Regions from separate parts of the Exiguobacterium sp. SL-10 genome, predicted to be linked through region 2. Evidence: predicted binding sites of a transcription regulator. Region 2 holds the regulator's gene; each other region holds the start of a gene.

Region 1 (6,250 bases), on a different contig from region 2:
CAGCCTGTTTTTATTCGTCTACACGCTCAAGACCGGTATCGCTTCGGCACACGGGACGAACCTCGTCGATTTGCGCGGCGAAGAGTGGGATGCGACGAGCTCGCGTTGGCTTGACGTCGTATCGGCGAAAGAAGGCGAGACGGTCATCCAACTTGCCTCGGAGCAGTTCCAAAAAGAGTGGCAGCATGAGAACCCAAGCCCGCACGTCTATCATTTGACCGAACCGACGGAGTGGAAATCACTCGGCGGGACAGAAGCGACCGGACGACTGCTCGGCGGCTGTATCGATGTCCTGATGCATACGATCGGCACACCGTACGGCGACGTCGCCACGTTCCAACAGACCCATTTGAGCGGGGAGCCAATTCTTTGGTATTTCGAGAACGCCGAGCTCGACGTCCCGGCACTCAAACGGACCCTGCTTCAAATGAAGTGGGCCGGTTGGTTCAATCATACGTCTGGCATTCTGTTCGGGCGCAGCGCGGCCCAACAACCCGTCCAAGGCTACACGGCAGAAGACGTGTATGCAGAACTGCAAGCATTACTCGACGTACCTGTCATTTACGATATCGACTGCGGGCACGTCCCACCGCAAATGACACTCATCAACGGTGCCCACGCCTCGATTCAAGTCGAAGATGGGAAAGGGACACTCATTCAAACGTTCAAGGGCTGACACGTCAGCCCTTGATTTTTTTTAATAGCTCGGTCAAATGCGTCCGGTAGAATCCTTCTGGGAGCTTTTCGACGGCTTCACGTATAAACGGGATTAACTTCTCCCCACATCCATAGCTCGCCCCAATCAGCACACCTTCGAAATACACGGCCTGGTCAATCAAACTATGTGCCTTCCAATCATCCATTCCTTCCCATAGACGGTCGAACGCCTTGTCCCCTGTTTCTTTGTCCCCTTTCATCGCATAGTAGACGCCTTTTGACATTTCAATCGCGGCGATGAATGGATAATCTTCAGCTAGCAGTCGTTCCATTTCTTCGATGTGTCGCCCTAAGTGTTCTTCACGACGATAGTGGATGGCATAGAGAGCTTCTGACAATGAGAGTCTTACTTTTGCGACGTGATCGTTAGTGAACTGAATGTACTGTCTCGCTTTCACGAATGCTTCATCGATTCGTTGTTCGTCCTTCAAATACAGCGAACATAACGCGATAGTCCGATATACATCGTCCGCTCGATAATATGTTCTCGTCTGGTGCATATGAACGAGGGCAGCATCTAAATGACGAATTGCTCCTGACAAATCACCGTCATACGTCAGCTCTTTCATAACGAGTAGCATCGCATATTCAATCCGGGTTCTCGAAGACATGTTTCGCACATCTAACCATTCCATCCGATCGATTTGTGCGCTTGCTTCCTCGAACTCATTCCATAAAATGTGATAAAACGCTTTTCCAACAAGCGCCATCGCTAGCTCATCTCGTTCGCCAAGTCGCTCAAATAAGGTGATGGCACGCTCATAAAACGATAACAGTTCGGCTCGTTTGTCGCTATACCTCAATTGGTCTCCCATAATGATATAGGCACGACCTTGCCATACTGAGTTCATCTCGGGCTCTAGGTACGGAATGAGTGCTTCATGCGTGGCTTTCTCAGTCCACGGATCAAGCGTCAATTGCGCATATTCAATCTCCTCGACAATTTTCTGTAGTTCCGCCTCGCGCGGATCGACGAGCAATGACTGCACCGATACGTCCAGTCGTTTCGCAATCTCACGAAGACTGCGCATCGACGCCTCTGCCTTTCCGTTTTCAATCATACTGAGCATCGATTTTGTGATGATGCCTTCGGCCAGTTGACTTTGCGTCAACTTTTTGTCTTTTCGTAACGCTTTAATCCGTTGTCCAATCATAAGGGCACCTCCCAAAAGTTAAATTGAATTGAACTTATTGTTTACATTTTCGTCTGTTTCACTTACTATAAAGTTAAATCATGTTGAACTTATTAGTAAAGGAGAATTGATATGACGACCACATCATCAAATTTGTATGTACTGTTGCTTGGAAAATTCATGTCGCTATTTGCATCAAGTCTCTTCACCTTCGTCGCCGGCTTGACCGTGCTGACAACATCCGGCTCGGGGCTCCAGTTCGCGCTCGTCCTACTCGCCGGTACAGTACCACGCGTTTTATTATCACCATTTGCTGGGGCATTCGCCGACAAACTGGATCGCAAACGTGTGATTATCACGATGGAATCACTTAACGCTGCCTTATTTTGCTTGGCCGGGGCCGCGAGTCTCGTTTGGACATTCGGCGTCCCTGCTTTCTTGATTATCACATGTCTGCTCTCTGTCGTCTCGACTTTCTTATCGGTCACGTTATCGAGTTCGATTCCGCTCTTGTTCAATCAGAACGAACTTCAACGCGCCAACTCATTGATTCAAACTGTCATTTCCGTTTCGAGCATCGGTACACCATTGTTAGCGGGTGCCTTGTTCAAACTGTTACCAATCTCGGCCTTCCTACTCAGTTCATCCCTCTTATTTGTTATCGCCGCCCTTGTCGCCTCTCGCCTCACGTTCCAAACATATGAACGCGTCTCTTCCGATCAATCGACATGGGACGACGTCCGCTCCGGCTTCCGCTATTTGAAACAACAACGCGTGTTATGGACATTGACCGTTCTTGCCGCCTTTCTCAACTTCTTCTTCGTCGCCTCAGAAATCTTGTTTCCTATTGTTGCTTTACAGGAAATCGGAGTCAGTCCCCTCCAGTTCGGTTTTTTAGAGAGCATGTTCGCCGTCGGCTTTTTAGTCGCCTCGCTCGCCCATGCGTTACCGGTCTTTGCAATCAAGTATCGCCTTGCGACCGTTCGCACGTCGCTCATTGTCATGAGTTGTCTCTTTATTGTACCGGCCATGCCCATCTATTTTGACTTCTCGGTCACGCCGGCCATCGTCTTGTTCACAAGTTTCGCTTTATTGAGCGGCTTCTTCATTCTCCGCGTCAACATCCCGATGCAACTGTATTTACAGACAAACACGGAACCGAGTTATCTCGGTCGCGTCATGGGCGTCCTCGAAGCACTCGCTATGGGCATCACGCCACTCGGATTTATCTTATTCGGCGCATTGAGCGAATGGGTGTCCGTCGCATACCTCTATACCATTTGCATGGTCTGTCTGCTGTCGATCACGTTATTCGCGATGCATCGAATCCGTCATGATATCGTAGGCGAAAAAGCTGATGCGTTCGCCAATGCCGAAAGCGCGTCGGCACATCAGTGAACGAAAAAAGACATCGAACGTTTCAGTTCGATGTCTTCTCTGTTGATGGAAGGACTCGTTTCTCTAACAAGAACGGTCCGAGCGGAATGACCGACGCCGTGACGGCGAGGACTAACACTTTGAAGCCCCAGTTGAAGCGCCATGCCATATAGACAGCAGCTATCACATAAGCAACAAACAAGAATCCATGGGCCGCACCGACGATACTGACAGCCAGCGGCATACCAGCCAAATACTTGAGTGGCATTGCAATCAATAATAAGAGCAGGAATGATGTCCCCTCTGTATAACCAAGCCATTTAAATTGAGTTGCGTTCATATCCGTTCTCCTTTTCAATCGATGCTATGTTTATCGTAGCCGATAACGGTGAGCCTTGTCACAGGAGAACGTTAGAAAATCGTTAGGCTATTTGACGATTTGGTGAACGATGCAACACTTTCGTCTCCACGAATTTGCGTAGGAACAAGCCATCGACACCAAGTTTACCAGCGTTATAACCCGCGACGAGAATTAAGACAGAGACGATTAACATCGTCGGGTTCGTGCTGACCGTACCTGAGAGCAAGAATGCCATGTTCATCACGAGCCCGAAAAAGGCTGCGCTGCGTGTAAGGGCACCGAGCAAGAGACCGAGACCGACTAAAAATTCACCGTATGGAATTAACACATCGAACAAAGCTGCGTTCGGAATTGCAAAGTTTTCAAGGAACGCTGCCCACCAACCAGCAACCGCTGGGTGGTCACCCGTGGCAAGAGTCAGCGCATTATTGAGGAAACCTTCCGAAGCGAATCCACCTGTGATTTTTCCCCAACCTGCTGTGAGCCATTCATATCCGAGCCAGAGACGAAGGACTGTCAAAATACCGGTAGCGATATTATGATTCTGCCAAAATTTTGTGAACATGATCATTCCTCCTTTGAATGAGTGAATAATGACTTATATGTGATTACATTCACAATATACCACTCATGTTCAACTTTTCACATAGATTAGGATAAGAGTTCACGTTTCGTTAATATGTATGTCACAGGTCAGTCACTTTTTGGAAATCAGTCCATGATAAAAGACGCCCACGCGGGACGTCTTGGGTTGATTTAAAGGTTTACTTCTTGAGGGGATTGACCTTTTTTATTCATCACGCGCATCGACTGCGGTGTGATTTTTAAAATAACGAGTTTTGGATCGTCTGGACCGTCGAACCAGCCTTCAAGTTTATCGTTCCATACTTTTTCTTTCATCGACTCATCGTCCGATACACTCGTCTCCCCTAAAATCTCAAGGTACGTGTCTCCGACACCATCGCCGTCATAGCCGATTAGAATATGCGTATACGGATTGTTCTTCAGTTCGTCCACTTTATCCGTGTCTTTCGAAGTCGCGGTATAGAGCGTCAAATCATCATGGAAAAAAGTCATATAGCGACTGTGTGGCTTCCCTTTGTAAACCGTCGCCATTGTCCCAACGTTACTATGATCCAAAATCTGTTTTGCCGTTTGCATTGCATCCATTCTGAAAAACCTCCTTGTGGTAGTCACTCGTATATTCATTCCCCGGGGACGAGTGATTAAACACGCGGACAACAAAAAACCTGCTCGCCGAAGCGAGCAGGTTATAAAATTCCTTGAGATAAGGAAGATTAGATTTTTTCAACGTTAGAAGCTTGTGGTCCACGAGCTCCGTCAGTGATTTCGAAAGTTACTGCTTGGCCTTCTTCAAGTGTCTTGAAGCCGTCGCCTTGGATTGCTGAGAAGTGTACGAATACGTCGTCTCCGCCTTCCATTTCGATGAAGCCGTAACCTTTTTCTGAGTTAAACCATTTTACTTTACCTGTGTTCATAATGAACCCTCCTGAAATAAACGCTGTGCGTTCTAGTAGTGCCTTACTAGAAAAAACTGACCAATAAAAAATCACAAACCTCTAGGATTATCTTAAACGAAAAATAATCCAAAGCGTTTTGTGAATTATGTTTCCAGCTATTCTTAATTAAGCACATATAGAATATACCATGGATAAATGCTTCTGTCTACTAAATACTTCGGTTTGCTAAAAATACTTCTAAAACGGGTACATCCAATTGTAGTGAACGCTAGGAGGATGAACCATATGACCGCATACATTGATCGCTCGAACATTGCTGCCACAATCGCCCATCACTCGAATTGGACGATGGATGAGCTATTGACGGAATCTCTCGATTGGCATGAGTCGACTCGACGTACCACCTATCCCGAGCAAGCGAAAACTTATCTTTCCCATTTACCGATGACCGAACGCATCGTCCCGGTAACGAGTTCGTTGCCACTCGAGACGGTAGACGAAATCGTCCGCCCAGTGTGGATGCGCCGACTCGATGCCGAGCACTTGAACTTGAGACAACGGGCGCACCATCACGTCGATGTCACTGATTATGGAGCCGTCGGGGACGGACAGACGGATTGTACACTCGCTTTCCGGCTCGCCCTCAGATCGAACCGTCACGTCCACGTACCGGCCGGCGTATACATCGTCCGCGGCATCCGTATCCCGTCGAACTGTGTGCTCGAAGGTGCCGGCCAGCAAGAAACGATTATCAAACTTTCGGACCGAGCCCCGAAACATCGCCGGTTGCTTCGAAATATGACACCGTTTTCCGGAAACCATCATATCGAAGTCGCGCATGTGACGCTCGACTGGAACGTGGAGCGCCTCGGTCACGTCGCTCGCACGTCGAGTGGTGATACGGCTTCAAGTGCGTTGACGTTCGCGCACGTCAAATTCGGCTGGATTCACCACGTTACAGCGAAAAATGCGGGATTGCATGCGTTCGACATCACCTCTCCCCATTATCATTACTTGGGAGACGGGTTACGTGCCAAAAAAGGTAGCCGCTACGTGTGGCTCGACCACTGCGAGGCGACGAACTACGGGGACGATGGCATTACGACCCATCATAGCGACGCCATCTATATCACGAACTGCTACTGTCATCATCCTCACGGACGTACGCATGCCTATGGGTT
Region 2 (6,250 bases):
GCAAGTACGGGAGATCATCCGCGCTTATAATATCGCTTATCAAGAAGAAATCGTGCCGCAAGAGACACGCGTTCGCTCACTGACCGATGCAGACTCGCTCGAAGGCATCGGTCGAGTCACGGGTGAGAACACGCTCGTCGAGACGTTGTACGGCTATAAGAGCCTAGACGATCAAGATATCGAGAGTGTCATCGTCGTCGACCGTAACCTCGGCGTTCAGCCGAAAGCGAGCGACGCGTATTACGAGATCGCACCGGGCCGGGAAGCGACCGAAGAAGAAGCAGCCAAGTTCGAGGACATCGTCAACGAGTTTGACAAAGAGCAACTGTTCGCCCAAGTCATCTCGACGCATGAGGCGAAGTATGTGACGAACGACGAAGAGACGCTCACGTTCTACAAAGTGTTCGTCCGCGACGTCGATACAAACGAGTACGTGTTCTTCATCACGGAAGACGGCCTCAAGCTCGACTTCCACACGCGTGGTTTCCAACCGCTGCGTTACTTCTAAACGTAAAACAGGGAAGCTAATCTCCATAATGGAGAGCGGCTTCCCTGTTTTTATATGTCCGGATGATGTTTGTTCTGTTTGTACCACATATTCACCCAGCTCACGATAAAGACGACCAAGGCGAGCACCCACATGAGGAGCGTCGACTGATAGAAGTGTCCCCATACCGAGCCTGGGGTGTAAAAGCTGTGAACGGTCACATCGACCGGCCAGACGACAAGGCGGATAAACAGCGTGCTCATGAGCAGACCGCTCAACAAACTGATGACAATCCCGCTCCACGTCTGGATGATGAAGCCGATGACGACCGGTAAGAAATAAAACAGGAGCGACGGGACGACGGTCGGTTCGCCCCGAATCAGTTCGGATACGTACTCCGTCCCCGTCGGCACGATATAGGCGAGACCGGTCAGGAAGGCGTGCATCCATTCGATTCGCATCGCACGGAATCGCATCATGAATGGAGCTCCTCCCATTCTGCGTACAGCGCCGTGATTGACTCTTTCGTCGCGTCGGACTCGGTCGACAGTTCTTGCGCCCGGGCGAAGTCGTTGAAGACGTCCGGTTCACACAACAGCTGCTCGATCTCCTCGAGACGAGCCTCGTGCCGCTCGATCGTCAGTTCGATTTCCTCGATCCGCTGTTTCATCCGGCGCTCCTCGCGCTGCTGCTCTTTGTCGGCCCGCTGTTTTTTGACGACGACTTGTTTCGTTTCCTCGCGGGCGAGCCGGGCCAGGTCTTCGAGCTCTTCCTTTTTCTCGACGTAATACGAGTAGTCGCCGAGGTACTCATCGATGCCGCTCGGCGTGATCTCTAAGACGCGCGTCGCGAGCCGGTCGATGAAGTACCGGTCGTGCGACACGAACAGGATCGTACCTGGATAGTCGACGAGGGCGTTCTCGAGAATCATCTTCGAGTCGAGATCCAAGTGGTTCGTCGGCTCATCCAAGATGAGCAAGTTCGGTTGCTCGAGTTTCAGTTTGGCGAGCGTCAAACGGGCTCGTTCGCCACCCGACAGTTCATAGACTCGTTTCATGACGTCGTCACCGCTGAACAGGAACTGTCCAAGCAGGTTACGCACTTCTTGTTCGCGCATGAGCGGCCAGTCGTTCCAAATTTCGTCGATGACGCGGTTTTTATCCGACAAGTTCTGTTGCTCCTGGTCGTAGTAGCCGATCTCGACGCCGGCACCGTAGCGGATGTCGCCGGTAAGGGCCGGCTGTTGTTTCGTCAATACTTTCAAGAGCGTCGACTTGCCGACCCCGTTCGGGCCGACGAGGGCGACTGATTCGCCGCGCTGTAGCTGGAAGCGAAGATGTTGGGCAATCGGCTCCTCATAGCCGATGGCGAGGTCACTGCCGCTCAACACGTCGTTCCCGCTTTGGCGTTTGATCGAGAAGGAGAGGACGGCACTGCGCTCGTCACCGTCCGGCGCTTCCATCCGGTCGACTTTCTCGAGACGCTTGCGGACACTCTGCGCCCGTTTCGTCGTCGTCGCCCGGGCGATGTTGCGTTGGATGAAGTCCTGCATCTTGGCGATTTCTTCTTGTTGCGACTCGAACTGCTTCTTCTCTTGTTCGTAGATGGCGGCTTTCTGTTCGAGGTACTTCGTATAGTTCCCGACGAAGCGGCGGCTTCGATGGCGTGACAGCTCATAGACGACCGAGACGACGCGGTCGAGGAAGTAGCGGTCGTGGGAGACGATAAGAACGGCGCCTTTATAGCCGCTCAAATACTTCTCGAGCCAACCGAGCGTCTCGATGTCCAAATGGTTCGTCGGCTCATCTAAGATGAGCAGGTCAGGACTTTGGAGCAGCATCTTCGCGAGTGCGAGACGTGTCCGTTGTCCGCCGGAGAGCGTATCGATGCGGCGTTCGAAGTCGTCCGGATAGAAACGCATCCCGTGAAGGACGGAGCGGATCGTCGCCTCATATTGATAACCACCGCGGTCTTTAAACGTATGCTGTTCTTCATCGTAAGACGACAGGAGGCGCTCATAAGCGGCCGGGTCGTTCAAGATGCGCTCCGAACCCATGTCTTGTTCCATGCGGCGCAGCGTTTTTTCTTGTTCGATCAAATCAGTGAAGACGGTCAGCATCTCATTCCACATCGTCTCATTCGACTCTAACCCTGAGTCTTGGGCGAGATAGCCGATGGTGACATCTTTTGGCTTCATGATATCGCCTGAGTCGTAATTGTATTCCCCGGCGATGACTTTGAGCAGTGTCGACTTACCGGCGCCGTTGCGGCCGACGAGGGCGACGCGTTCGCCTTCTTGAATTTCTAGTTTGACGTTCTCTAAAATCGGCTCGACGCCGAATGATTTCGATAAGTTATTGACTTGCAGTAGGATCAAATGAAAAAACCCCTTTCTCTCTATTTAGTATACTTTATTTCTTCCCCATTTCAGGTATATTCATTGAGTGGTCATGTGAATTCGTTTACAATCAAGGTGTATGACATTAGATTCGTTTGAAACGCGTCGTAAAAAGGAGGCTCTTTCCGTTGAGTCAAAACGAACCAAAGATTCCGCAAGCGACAGCCAAACGGTTGCCACTATACTATCGGTTTATCCAAAGCCTACATTCGTCAGGAAAACAGCGTGTCTCTTCTGCTGAACTGAGCGAGGCGGTCAAGGTCGATTCGGCCACGATCCGTCGCGATTTCTCGTACTTCGGTGCGCTCGGTAAAAAGGGATATGGCTATAACGTACAGTATCTGTTAGACTTTTTCCGTAAGACACTGAATCAGGACGAGATTACGAACGTCGCCTTGGTCGGGGTTGGTCATCTCGGGACAGCTTTCGTCAACTATAACTTCCTTAAAAACAATAACACACATATCGTCGTCGGGTTCGACGCAGACGAGACAAAAGTCGGCACGACGATGTCCGGTGTCCCGATTCATCACGTCGATGAGATGGAACAGATCATGAAGCAAAACAAGATTGACGTCGCCATTTTGACGGTGCCGTCTGCCTATGCACAGCCTGTCGCGGATGACTTGGTCCGCTTCGGCATCAAAGGCATCTTGAACTTCACGCCGGCCAGGCTTACTGTGCCGGATACGGTCCGCGTCCATCATATCGACTTGTCGATCGAACTCCAGTCGCTCATTTACTTTATGCAACACTATCCATCTGCTGAGGGGGTCCATCAATAATGGAATTACTATCATCGTTGCTCGTCGTCGGTATTCCTGGGGGAGCAAGTATCTTCATTATCGCCATCGTCGCGCTCATCATCTTCGGGCCGAAGAAATTGCCTGAATTCGGACGCGCCGCCGGACAGACGCTCCGTGAGTTCAAAAATGCCACGAGTGGTATGATGAACGAACATGACGAGAAAGACAAGAAAGAAATTGAGAAGAAAGAGCAGTAAACGATGAGCCATCAACCTGATCAAGAACGGGCACTGTCCGACCACTTGACAGAGCTGCGGAGACGACTGATGCTGTCGGCATTTGTCGTCTTTGCCTTCTTTTTGATCGCTTTGCCGAGTGTCAAATACGTGCTCGCTTATCTGCAGGCGGACCTCGTCGAACGAGGACTCGAGTTGAACGCCTTTGGGGTCGCGGACCCGCTCATGATTTATTTGAACTTGGCGCTCGTCATCGGTCTCGTCGCGGCTGGTCCGTTTCTACTGTATCAACTGTGGGCGTTTGTCGCACCTGGTCTGCATCCGAACGAGCGGAAAGCGACGCTTGCTTACATTCCAATCATTTCGGTTTTATTCCTCTTCGGTTTGGCGTTCGCCTATTATTGGTTGTTCCCGCTCGTCCTCGATATCTCGACGGACCTCGGGCAAGACCTCGGTCTGACACAAATCATCGGGGCGTCGAACTACTTCACATTCTTGTTGCAACTGACCATCCCATTCGGACTGTTATTCCAGTTACCGGTCGTGACGATGTTTTTGACGCGCATCGGTGTCGTGACGCCGTATTTCCTCTCGAAAATCCGGAAGTACGCCTACTTCGCCTTGTTCGTCGTCGCAGCGTTTATCACGCCGCCGGATTTGACGTCGCACCTCATGGTGTCACTGCCGCTCTTCTTCTTGTACGAGATCAGCTTGTCGATCTCACGCGTGACGTACCGGGGTGTGCTTCGACGTGAGAAAGAGGCGCAAGTGAAAGAACAGATGGATTTGATGAAACAGATGAATGAGAAGTGAACACTACGTCGTGCGACGTGGTGTTTTTTTGTGATTTTAGGGCTATTCAATTTTAAGAAAACGACTTAAAATTAGGAGGGTTAAATCAAAAAATGGATTATTTTTGAAAGTTATGCATTCATAAACAGAAATGAGGAGAGTAATGAAGAAATGGTTATGGAGCATGCTCGTGGTGCTCGTCATGATGGTAGCACCGGGAGTCGAAGTCCGAGCAGAGGATTATGCCAAACCGGAAAGTATTCCGTCAGGAGAAGTCGTAGGAGATAGTGGGTATGTGTGGCGTTCGGGAGATCCGGAGACGCTTGTTCACATCAAGACCGGTGAGGAATATACGTTACCGATTCGCGTGTCTGTTCTTCATAACATTCACGCAATCGGAGACGGTCGATTCATTTTGGAGGGCTGGCAAGAATGGATGGTCTGGAATCCTCACACCGGTTCAAAGACGGTCTTTCCAATTGACGCAGGGAGCGGACTTCATGCGGTCGTAGATATTAATTTGGCAGCAGACACGGTATTGTGGACCGATGACAAGAAGTATGTCACGACATCGCTTTCGGGCAAAATTCTCGGGTCGATTCAGGCGGAAAGTATGTATGAAGCGTATGGACTGCTTGATGATGGAAATGTTCTCGCATTCGTGGACGGTCAAGTGACGAAGCGGACGGTGACGGGTGAGACAATTGAAACACTCGGATCGTATACGGGTCAGGTGAGGGGCGCATCCTCAATCAAGGGATCAAATCAGTGGATTGTAGCAAAAGTAGGGGAATCGGATACACTTTTCATCTTTGATCTCGTAACGAAACAATGGATCGAGAAAGAAGCCCCAAGCGTAAGAAACCTCATATGGAATGACGGCGTCTACTATTTCACGATTCGGAAAATGTACACGACGTTCTATGTTAGTTATAACGTCGCCACAAATGAGTGGCGAGAGGCACCGATTGATGATGTCTTCGTCCAAAAACGTGGATCATGGTACGTCTTTTCTGAGAACCGGTCAGCAGGCTACACGCCCGAGTCATTTTGGAAGGCACCGTGGCAACTGCAGGTCAGTGTGCCGAAAACGACGACTCGCTATGAGGTAGGTCGTCCGTATGACGTCAACGGAACGGCCACGCTCGTCGATGGTACGGCCTTACCGATTCCAGCGACTGAGTTGACGGCACGTTTAGCCTATCAAGACGACCCGTTCGTTTGGGAGCAAGGGAAACTGACGCTACAGACGAATGAATCGTATGACATGATTTTTAAATGGAGCGATTTTGAGCGACGGTTAGATTTATGGGCATCGAAATATGTGCCGCTCACGCTCGACCCGCCAACCGGTGTCTTAGGCCCGATCAGCGGGAAGACGGCTCCGAACACGCCTGTTTTTGTCAGTGTGACGAAAAACTTGTATCAATCGAACTCATCGGATTCGTTGTTGAACTATCAATCGGCGACGGTCCAATCGGATGAATCGGGACGCTATGCGTGGCAACCGGCACGTTGGTTCACACCTGGATCGCGTGTGACTGTGAAAATCGGTAGTGGGTCAGGTGTTTACGCCGATCCGATTGAACTT
Region 3 (6,250 bases), on a different contig from region 2:
GGTATGCTCGATGCGAAACGCTATCAAAGCTTCGTCAAGCTCGAGCGCGAACTCCGCTACGCCGAAAAACGACAAGCGGAAGCGGCTCGTCTCGCCGAGAAGAAGAAACGAAAAACGAAAGCGTAATCTACGACAGGAGTCACAGAAAAATTGTGGCTCCTTTTTTGACCTTCCTGATTTAGCACCAAGTCTTATCATCAATCCGATATTTGTGAACAACCGTTCAGAAATAGTTCGTCCAAATGCAGGTAAAACCCTCGAAAGTAAGCGGTTTCTCCGTTACAATGGACTCGTATTGTCAAAGCTCAAAATCGCTAGCACATAGGGAGAGACTTATGAAAACATTGAACGAACGCGCACTCGAGATGCACGCCATGCACCACGGAAAATTGGAAACGACACCGAAAGTCGATGTCGATACAAAAGAAGCGCTCAGCCTCGCCTACTCACCAGGTGTCGCCGAACCGTGCCGTCGCATCGCTGAAGATAAAGAATTGTCTTATGACTATACACTCCGCGCCAACACAGTCGCCGTCGTCTCGGACGGAAGTGCCGTCCTCGGCCTCGGCAATATCGGTCCAGAGGCCGCGCTCCCGGTCATGGAAGGGAAAGCTGTCTTGTTTAAAAGCTTCGCTGGGGTCGATGCGTTCCCGATTTGTCTCGACACGCATAACGTCGATGAGATCGTCCGGACAGTCGAACTGCTTGCACCGACGTTCGGTGCCGTCAACTTAGAAGACATCAAGGCGCCCGAATGTTTCGAGATCGAGGCGCGCCTGAAACAGACGCTCCCGATTCCCGTCTTCCATGACGACCAACACGGGACGGCCATCGTCGTGCTAGCAGGTCTCGTCAACGCCTTGCGCCTCGTCGACAAGACGATGCCTGAACTTCGGGTCGTTATGAACGGTGCCGGGGCTGCCGGCATTGCCATCGCGAAACTGTTGAAGCGTTTCGGCGTCGAAGACCTCGTCATCTGTGACACGAAAGGTGCGATTTACCAAGGGCGTGTCGAGGGGATGAACCCGTTCAAAGATCAAATCGCCAAAGCGACGAACCGGAAGCAACACGAAGGGTCGCTCGCCGACGTGCTTCAAGGTGCTGACGTCTTTATCGGTGTCTCGGCGGCGGGTGCCGTCACGGAAGATATGGTTCGTTCGATGGCTGTCGGTCCGGTCATCTTCGCACTCGCGAACCCGATTCCGGAGATTATGCCGGACCTCGCGACAAAAGCCGGGGCGCGTGTCGTTGCGACCGGTCGTTCCGACTTCGCCAACCAAGTGAACAACGTCCTCGCTTTCCCCGGTATTTTCCGCGGGGCGCTTGACGTTCGTGCCACCGAGATTAACGAAGAGATGAAAGAAGCGGCCGTCCACGCAATCGCCGACTTGTTGACCGAGGATGATTTAGCGAACGGAATCGTCATCCCGAGCCCGTTCGATGAGCGAATCGCACCGGCCGTGGCGGTCGCAGTCGCCAAAGCCGCCGTCGAGACAGGCGTTGCCAAACGTCCGCTCGATGAGGCCGCCATCCGTCAGCACGTCAGTCAAAAACATTTGTAATCCAAAACTGCGCAGACCATGACGGTCTGCGCAGTTTTTTAGACGGTTCCTTGTAAGATGCCTTCCGCCCATTCGACTTCTTCCGTCGTCGGGGGTTTAATCCCTTTGAGCGGATAGTCGAGACCGAGCGCCTCCCACTTGTAGACACCCATCTCATGGTATGGCAAAATTTCGACTTTCTCGACGTGGTCGAGTTTTTGGATGAACGCCGCCGTACGGCGAAGCGCCCCCTCATCAAGCGTCCATTCTGGGACGAGGACGTGGCGAATCCACATGTTCGTTCCGCGCTCGGATAGATGTTCAGCAAGCGCGAGCGTGTTGACGTTGCTACGTCCCGTCAGCTTCTTACACATGTCATCATCGATATGTTTGATATCAAGCAAGACGAGATCCGTATGGTCCAAAATCGCGTCCAAGTTAGGGGGACGGAGTGCACCCGATGTGTCGAGTGTCGTATGAAGCCCGTGTTTCTTCGCTTCCCGCAAGAGCGCCTCTAAAAACTCTGGTTGCGCGAGCGGGTCGCCCCCTGAAATTGTGATACCGCCTTTTGACGCTTCCATGAACGGACGATAGCTGAGCGCTTCTTGAATGACGTCCTCGGCCGAACGATGGTTATTCTTTTTGAAATCCCACGTATCAGCATTATGGCAATACAAGCAACGAAGCGCACAACCTTGTAAAAAGACGATAAAACGAATTCCCGGGCCGTCAACGGTTCCAAACGATTCGACCGAGTGTACATATCCCATTGTCATCGAAATGACCTCCTAACGAATGAGCGGCCCTCAGATGAAGGCCGCCAAGCCTTGACTACTTACAATGAACCGTGGAACGTCCGGTTGATGACGTCGATCTGTTGTTCACGTGTCAACTTGATGAAGTTGACCGCATATCCAGAGACACGAATCGTGAGTTGTGGATATTCTTCCGGATGCTCCATCGCATCGAGCAACGTCTCACGGTTGAAGACGTTGACGTTCAAGTGATGTCCTTTATGTTCGCCGCCCATATAACCGTCAAGGAGTGCCGCCAAGTTGAGTTCACGAGCTACTTCTTCTTTACCAAGTGCTTTCGGTACGATCGAGAATGTGTATGAGATCCCGTCTTGCGCATGCTCGAACGGAAGTTTGGCGACTGAAGAGAGCGAAGCGGCAGCGCCTTTCGTATCACGGCCATGCATCGGGTTCGCACCTGGCGCGAATGGTTCGCCGGCACGGCGTCCGTCCGGTGTGTTCCCTGTCTTCTTGCCGTAGACGACGTTTGACGTGATCGTCAAGACCGATTGGGTATGGAGCGCGTCACGGTACGTTTTATGTTTACGCACTTTTTCCATGAACGACTCAACGAGTTCGACGGCGATTGCATCGACGCGGTCGTCGTTGTTTCCGAATTTAGGGAAGTCGCCTTCCGTCTCGAAATCGACGGCAATGCCTTGTTCGTTGCGGACCGGTTTCACGGTCGCATATTTGATGGCCGATAGACTATCTGCCGTGACCGAGAGGCCGGCGATTCCGCATGCCATTGTCCGTAAAATCTCAGGGTCGTGGAGCGCCATCTCAATCCGTTCGTACGCATATTTATCATGCATGAAGTGGATGACGTTGAGCGTGTTGACGTAAAGTTCGGCGAGCCAATCGAGTGTCCGGTCGAAGTCGGCATACACTTTGTCGTACGTGAGCACGTCTTCGGTGTTCATCTCCCAAACCGGCGCGATTTGGTCGCCACTCTTCTCGTCACGTCCTCCGTTCATGCTGTAAAGGAGTGCTTTCGCCATGTTGGCACGGGCTCCGAAGAACTGCATCTGTTTCCCGATCTTCATCGGTGACACACAGCAGGCGATGCCGTAATCGTCGCCAAACTCTGGAAGCATGAGGTCGTCGTTCTCATATTGGATCGCAGACGTCTCAATCGACATCTTCGCGCAATATTGTTTGAATCCTTCAGGCAATTTCGTTGACCAAAGCACCGTCAAGTTCGGTTCTGGTGCAGGGCCGAGGTTCGTAAGCGAGTGCAAGAAGCGGAACGAGCTCTTCGTCACGTTCGAGCGACCATCCTCACTCATCCCACCGATTGACTCGGTCACCCACGTTGGGTCACCTGAGAACAATTCGTTATAGTCAGGTGTGCGCAAGAATTTGACGATCCGGAGCTTCATGATGAAGTGGTCGACGATTTCTTGAACGTCCGACTCGGTCAAACGACCTGCTTCGATATCACGCTCTGCATAAACGTCGAGGAACGTCGAGACGCGTCCGAGCGACATCGCGGCACCGTTCTGTTCTTTGACAGCCGCGAGATAAGCAAGATACACCCATTGGTACGCCTCTTGTGTATTTTCAGCTGGACGGCCGAGATCAAACCCGTACGCCGCACCGAGCTGTTTCAATTCTTGAAGGGCCCGGAGCTGCTCAGACATTTCTTCACGTGTCCGAATATCTGACTCTGACAAGAAACCGCCACGGTTGGCCAAATCTTTTTTACGTTCTGCAATCAAGAAGTCTAACCCGTACAAGGCAACACGACGATAGTCGCCGATGATCCGTCCGCGGCCGTAAGCGTCAGGAAGGCCTGTGATGATGCCCGACTTACGCGCCGCCCGCATCTCTGGTGTGTACGCATCGAATACACCTTGGTTGTGCGTTTTGCGGATTTCCGAATAAATCTTTGTGATTTCAGGGTTTGGCTCGAAACCATATGACTCAAGGGCAGCATCGACCATCCGGATTCCACCGTTTGGATGAATCGAGCGTTTGAACGGCTCGTCCGTTTGAACGCCGACCACTTTCTCGAGTTCTTTGTTTAAGTATCCCGGTCCGTGCGAGACGATTGTTGATGGGTTGTTTTGATCGACCGCCCAAACACCACCGCGCTCCCGCTCTTCTTTCGTCAATTCCATCACTTGTGCCCAAAGACGGTTCGTCGCTTCGGTCGGTCCTGCTAAGAACGAATCGTCCGATGTGTACTCGTGTCGGTTCAAACGGATAAACTCACCAACGTTCACTTCGTTCGTCCACTGCCCAGGTACAAATCCTGACCAGGCTGATTTAATTTCGGTTGCCATTGTGGGTCACTCCTCATAGTTGAGATAACTGCGTGCTTTCTATAAGTTGAGTGTACGTGAAAACGTGAACATTATGTTTTACATTCTTGTGAAAGTTGTAACAATCTCATGAACGTTGGCATAAAGCCGTTTTTGTAAGCGCTTCAAATACTGTTATATTGCAAACTCAATCACTTCTGAAACAGATAAGTCTTGTTGGAATAGGATTCTACTCGTTTCTGTACCATTTCAAATAGGATGTGTCGATTTATACAGTTTTTAGAGTGATGTACCTCACACCTCGGGGATAGAACTTGAATTTTTGCCTTATATCGGACACAATGAAGGCAGAACATTGTAGAAGAGGAAGGGGTTCTTCCCATGACGTACGAATTATTGACACCCGCTCACGACTTGAAGACAGGTGACCGGATCTCTCTTAAAGTAGAAGAGAACGGGGAACAGCGTGACGGATTTATCACTGAGTTTGAAGAAGCAGGTTTTTGGATTCGCTTTGACGACGACATCGAAAACGAGGATTTCATCGATTACCGCGATCACTTGCTCGCGGCGCTTATCTCGCGCCCGATTGACGTGGCAGCGACGTATCCGGAGCTCGCTTCATACGAACGGTTGACGAAAGAATTGCAGTATCGTGTCTATCAAGGCTTCACCGTCGAAGGCGTCGAAGCGTCGACTGACCAGATCGATGTACACATCAAACTCATCGAGGACGGACAGACGTTCACACAGACACTCCGCTCTTCATTCGACCAAGACACAGAACATGTTCGGTATATCTAAGACAGGGAGCACTTATGCTTCCTTTGTTTTTGCCCAACGATAAGGAGAAATGATATGAACTTTACAAAACCATTTATTAACGAAGCCTGGGATCGCCTTGGCTTTACTGAACCGATGCCAGTCCAAGCCGAAGCGTTCCCGCTTCTGTTGGACGGAAAAGATGTCACGATCGAAGCGCCGACAGGAACCGGGAAGACGCTTGCTTATTTGTTACCCGCCATTGAAAAAATCGACGCGTCGAACGACCGCATTCAAGTCGTCATCGTCGCACCGACGCGTGAACTCGTCATGCAGATTCAAACGGTCGCGCAACGCTTCACCGAGAAAGGTGACGTCCGCATCGCCTCGTTCATCGGCGGCGTCGAGTTGAAACGTCAAATCGACCGGTTGAAGAAAAAACCACATTTGATCGTCGGGACACCAGGTCGACTCGTCGAACTCATTGAGAAGAAGAAGTTGAAACTTCACGAGACGCACACGATCGTCCTCGACGAAGCCGACCAAATCATCGATAGCGGTTTGACAGAATCGGCTGAGCGGATCATCAAGCACACAGCGCATGAACATCAAATCGCCCTCGTCTCGGCGACGCTCACGGACACGCTTCAAGCGTGGGCTGCCCCGTTCTTAAAAGAGCCGGCACACGTGAAAATCGAGCGGGCCGTGAGCAGTCAAGTCACGTACGGCTACATGTTGACGACACGCCGCTACAAACCCGAGTTGCTCCGCCGTCTGTCGCATGTCGACAACGTCAAAGCGCTCGCCTTCATCAATAACCGCTCGTTCTTGCCACCGTTGAAAGGTGAGCTCGACAAGATGAAAGTGAACTATCGCATGCTCGACA

Evidence for each region. Region 2 encodes Rex, which represses fermentation and respiration genes when NADH is low (regulators of the CRP and FNR family bind a similar motif). Its sites were predicted from a motif close to TTGTGAAATATTTCACAA; they were not measured.
Region 1: EVJ33_RS03870 (DoxX family membrane protein) is a predicted target of Rex. The motif match lies at 4,191-4,208, and genes of this name have one in related genera.
Region 3: pflB (formate C-acetyltransferase) is a predicted target of Rex. The motif match lies at 4,710-4,727, and genes of this name have one in related genera.

What each region holds. Positions count from the first base shown of each region.
Region 1 covers NZ_SJUP01000002.1:190,267-196,516, reverse strand. Annotated here, with positions in the region: gene EVJ33_RS03890 (S66 family peptidase) at 1-676, shown strand, start outside; gene EVJ33_RS03885 (helix-turn-helix domain-containing protein) at 681-1,871, opposite strand; gene EVJ33_RS03880 (MFS transporter) at 1,983-3,248, shown strand; gene EVJ33_RS03875 (DUF3817 domain-containing protein) at 3,271-3,567, opposite strand; gene EVJ33_RS03870 (DoxX family membrane protein) at 3,650-4,153, opposite strand; gene EVJ33_RS03865 (pyridoxamine 5'-phosphate oxidase family protein) at 4,345-4,758, opposite strand; gene EVJ33_RS03860 (cold-shock protein) at 4,887-5,087, opposite strand; gene EVJ33_RS03855 (glycoside hydrolase family 55 protein) at 5,355-6,250, shown strand, end outside.
Region 2 covers NZ_SJUP01000008.1:7,306-13,555, forward strand. Annotated here, with positions in the region: gene EVJ33_RS09990 (hypothetical protein) at 1-508, shown strand, start outside; gene EVJ33_RS09995 (hypothetical protein) at 559-966, opposite strand; gene EVJ33_RS10000 (ABC-F family ATP-binding cassette domain-containing protein) at 963-2,864, opposite strand; gene EVJ33_RS10005 (redox-sensing transcriptional repressor Rex) at 3,014-3,670, shown strand; gene EVJ33_RS10010 (twin-arginine translocase TatA/TatE family subunit) at 3,670-3,888, shown strand; gene tatC (twin-arginine translocase subunit TatC) at 3,892-4,680, shown strand; gene EVJ33_RS10020 (hypothetical protein) at 4,823-6,250, shown strand, end outside.
Region 3 covers NZ_SJUP01000013.1:30,727-36,976, reverse strand. Annotated here, with positions in the region: gene rsgA (ribosome small subunit-dependent GTPase A) at 1-126, shown strand, start outside; gene EVJ33_RS12845 (NAD(P)-dependent malic enzyme) at 336-1,562, shown strand; gene pflA (pyruvate formate-lyase-activating protein) at 1,601-2,317, opposite strand; gene pflB (formate C-acetyltransferase) at 2,377-4,623, opposite strand; gene EVJ33_RS12830 (hypothetical protein) at 4,984-5,406, shown strand; gene EVJ33_RS12825 (DEAD/DEAH box helicase) at 5,461-6,250, shown strand, end outside.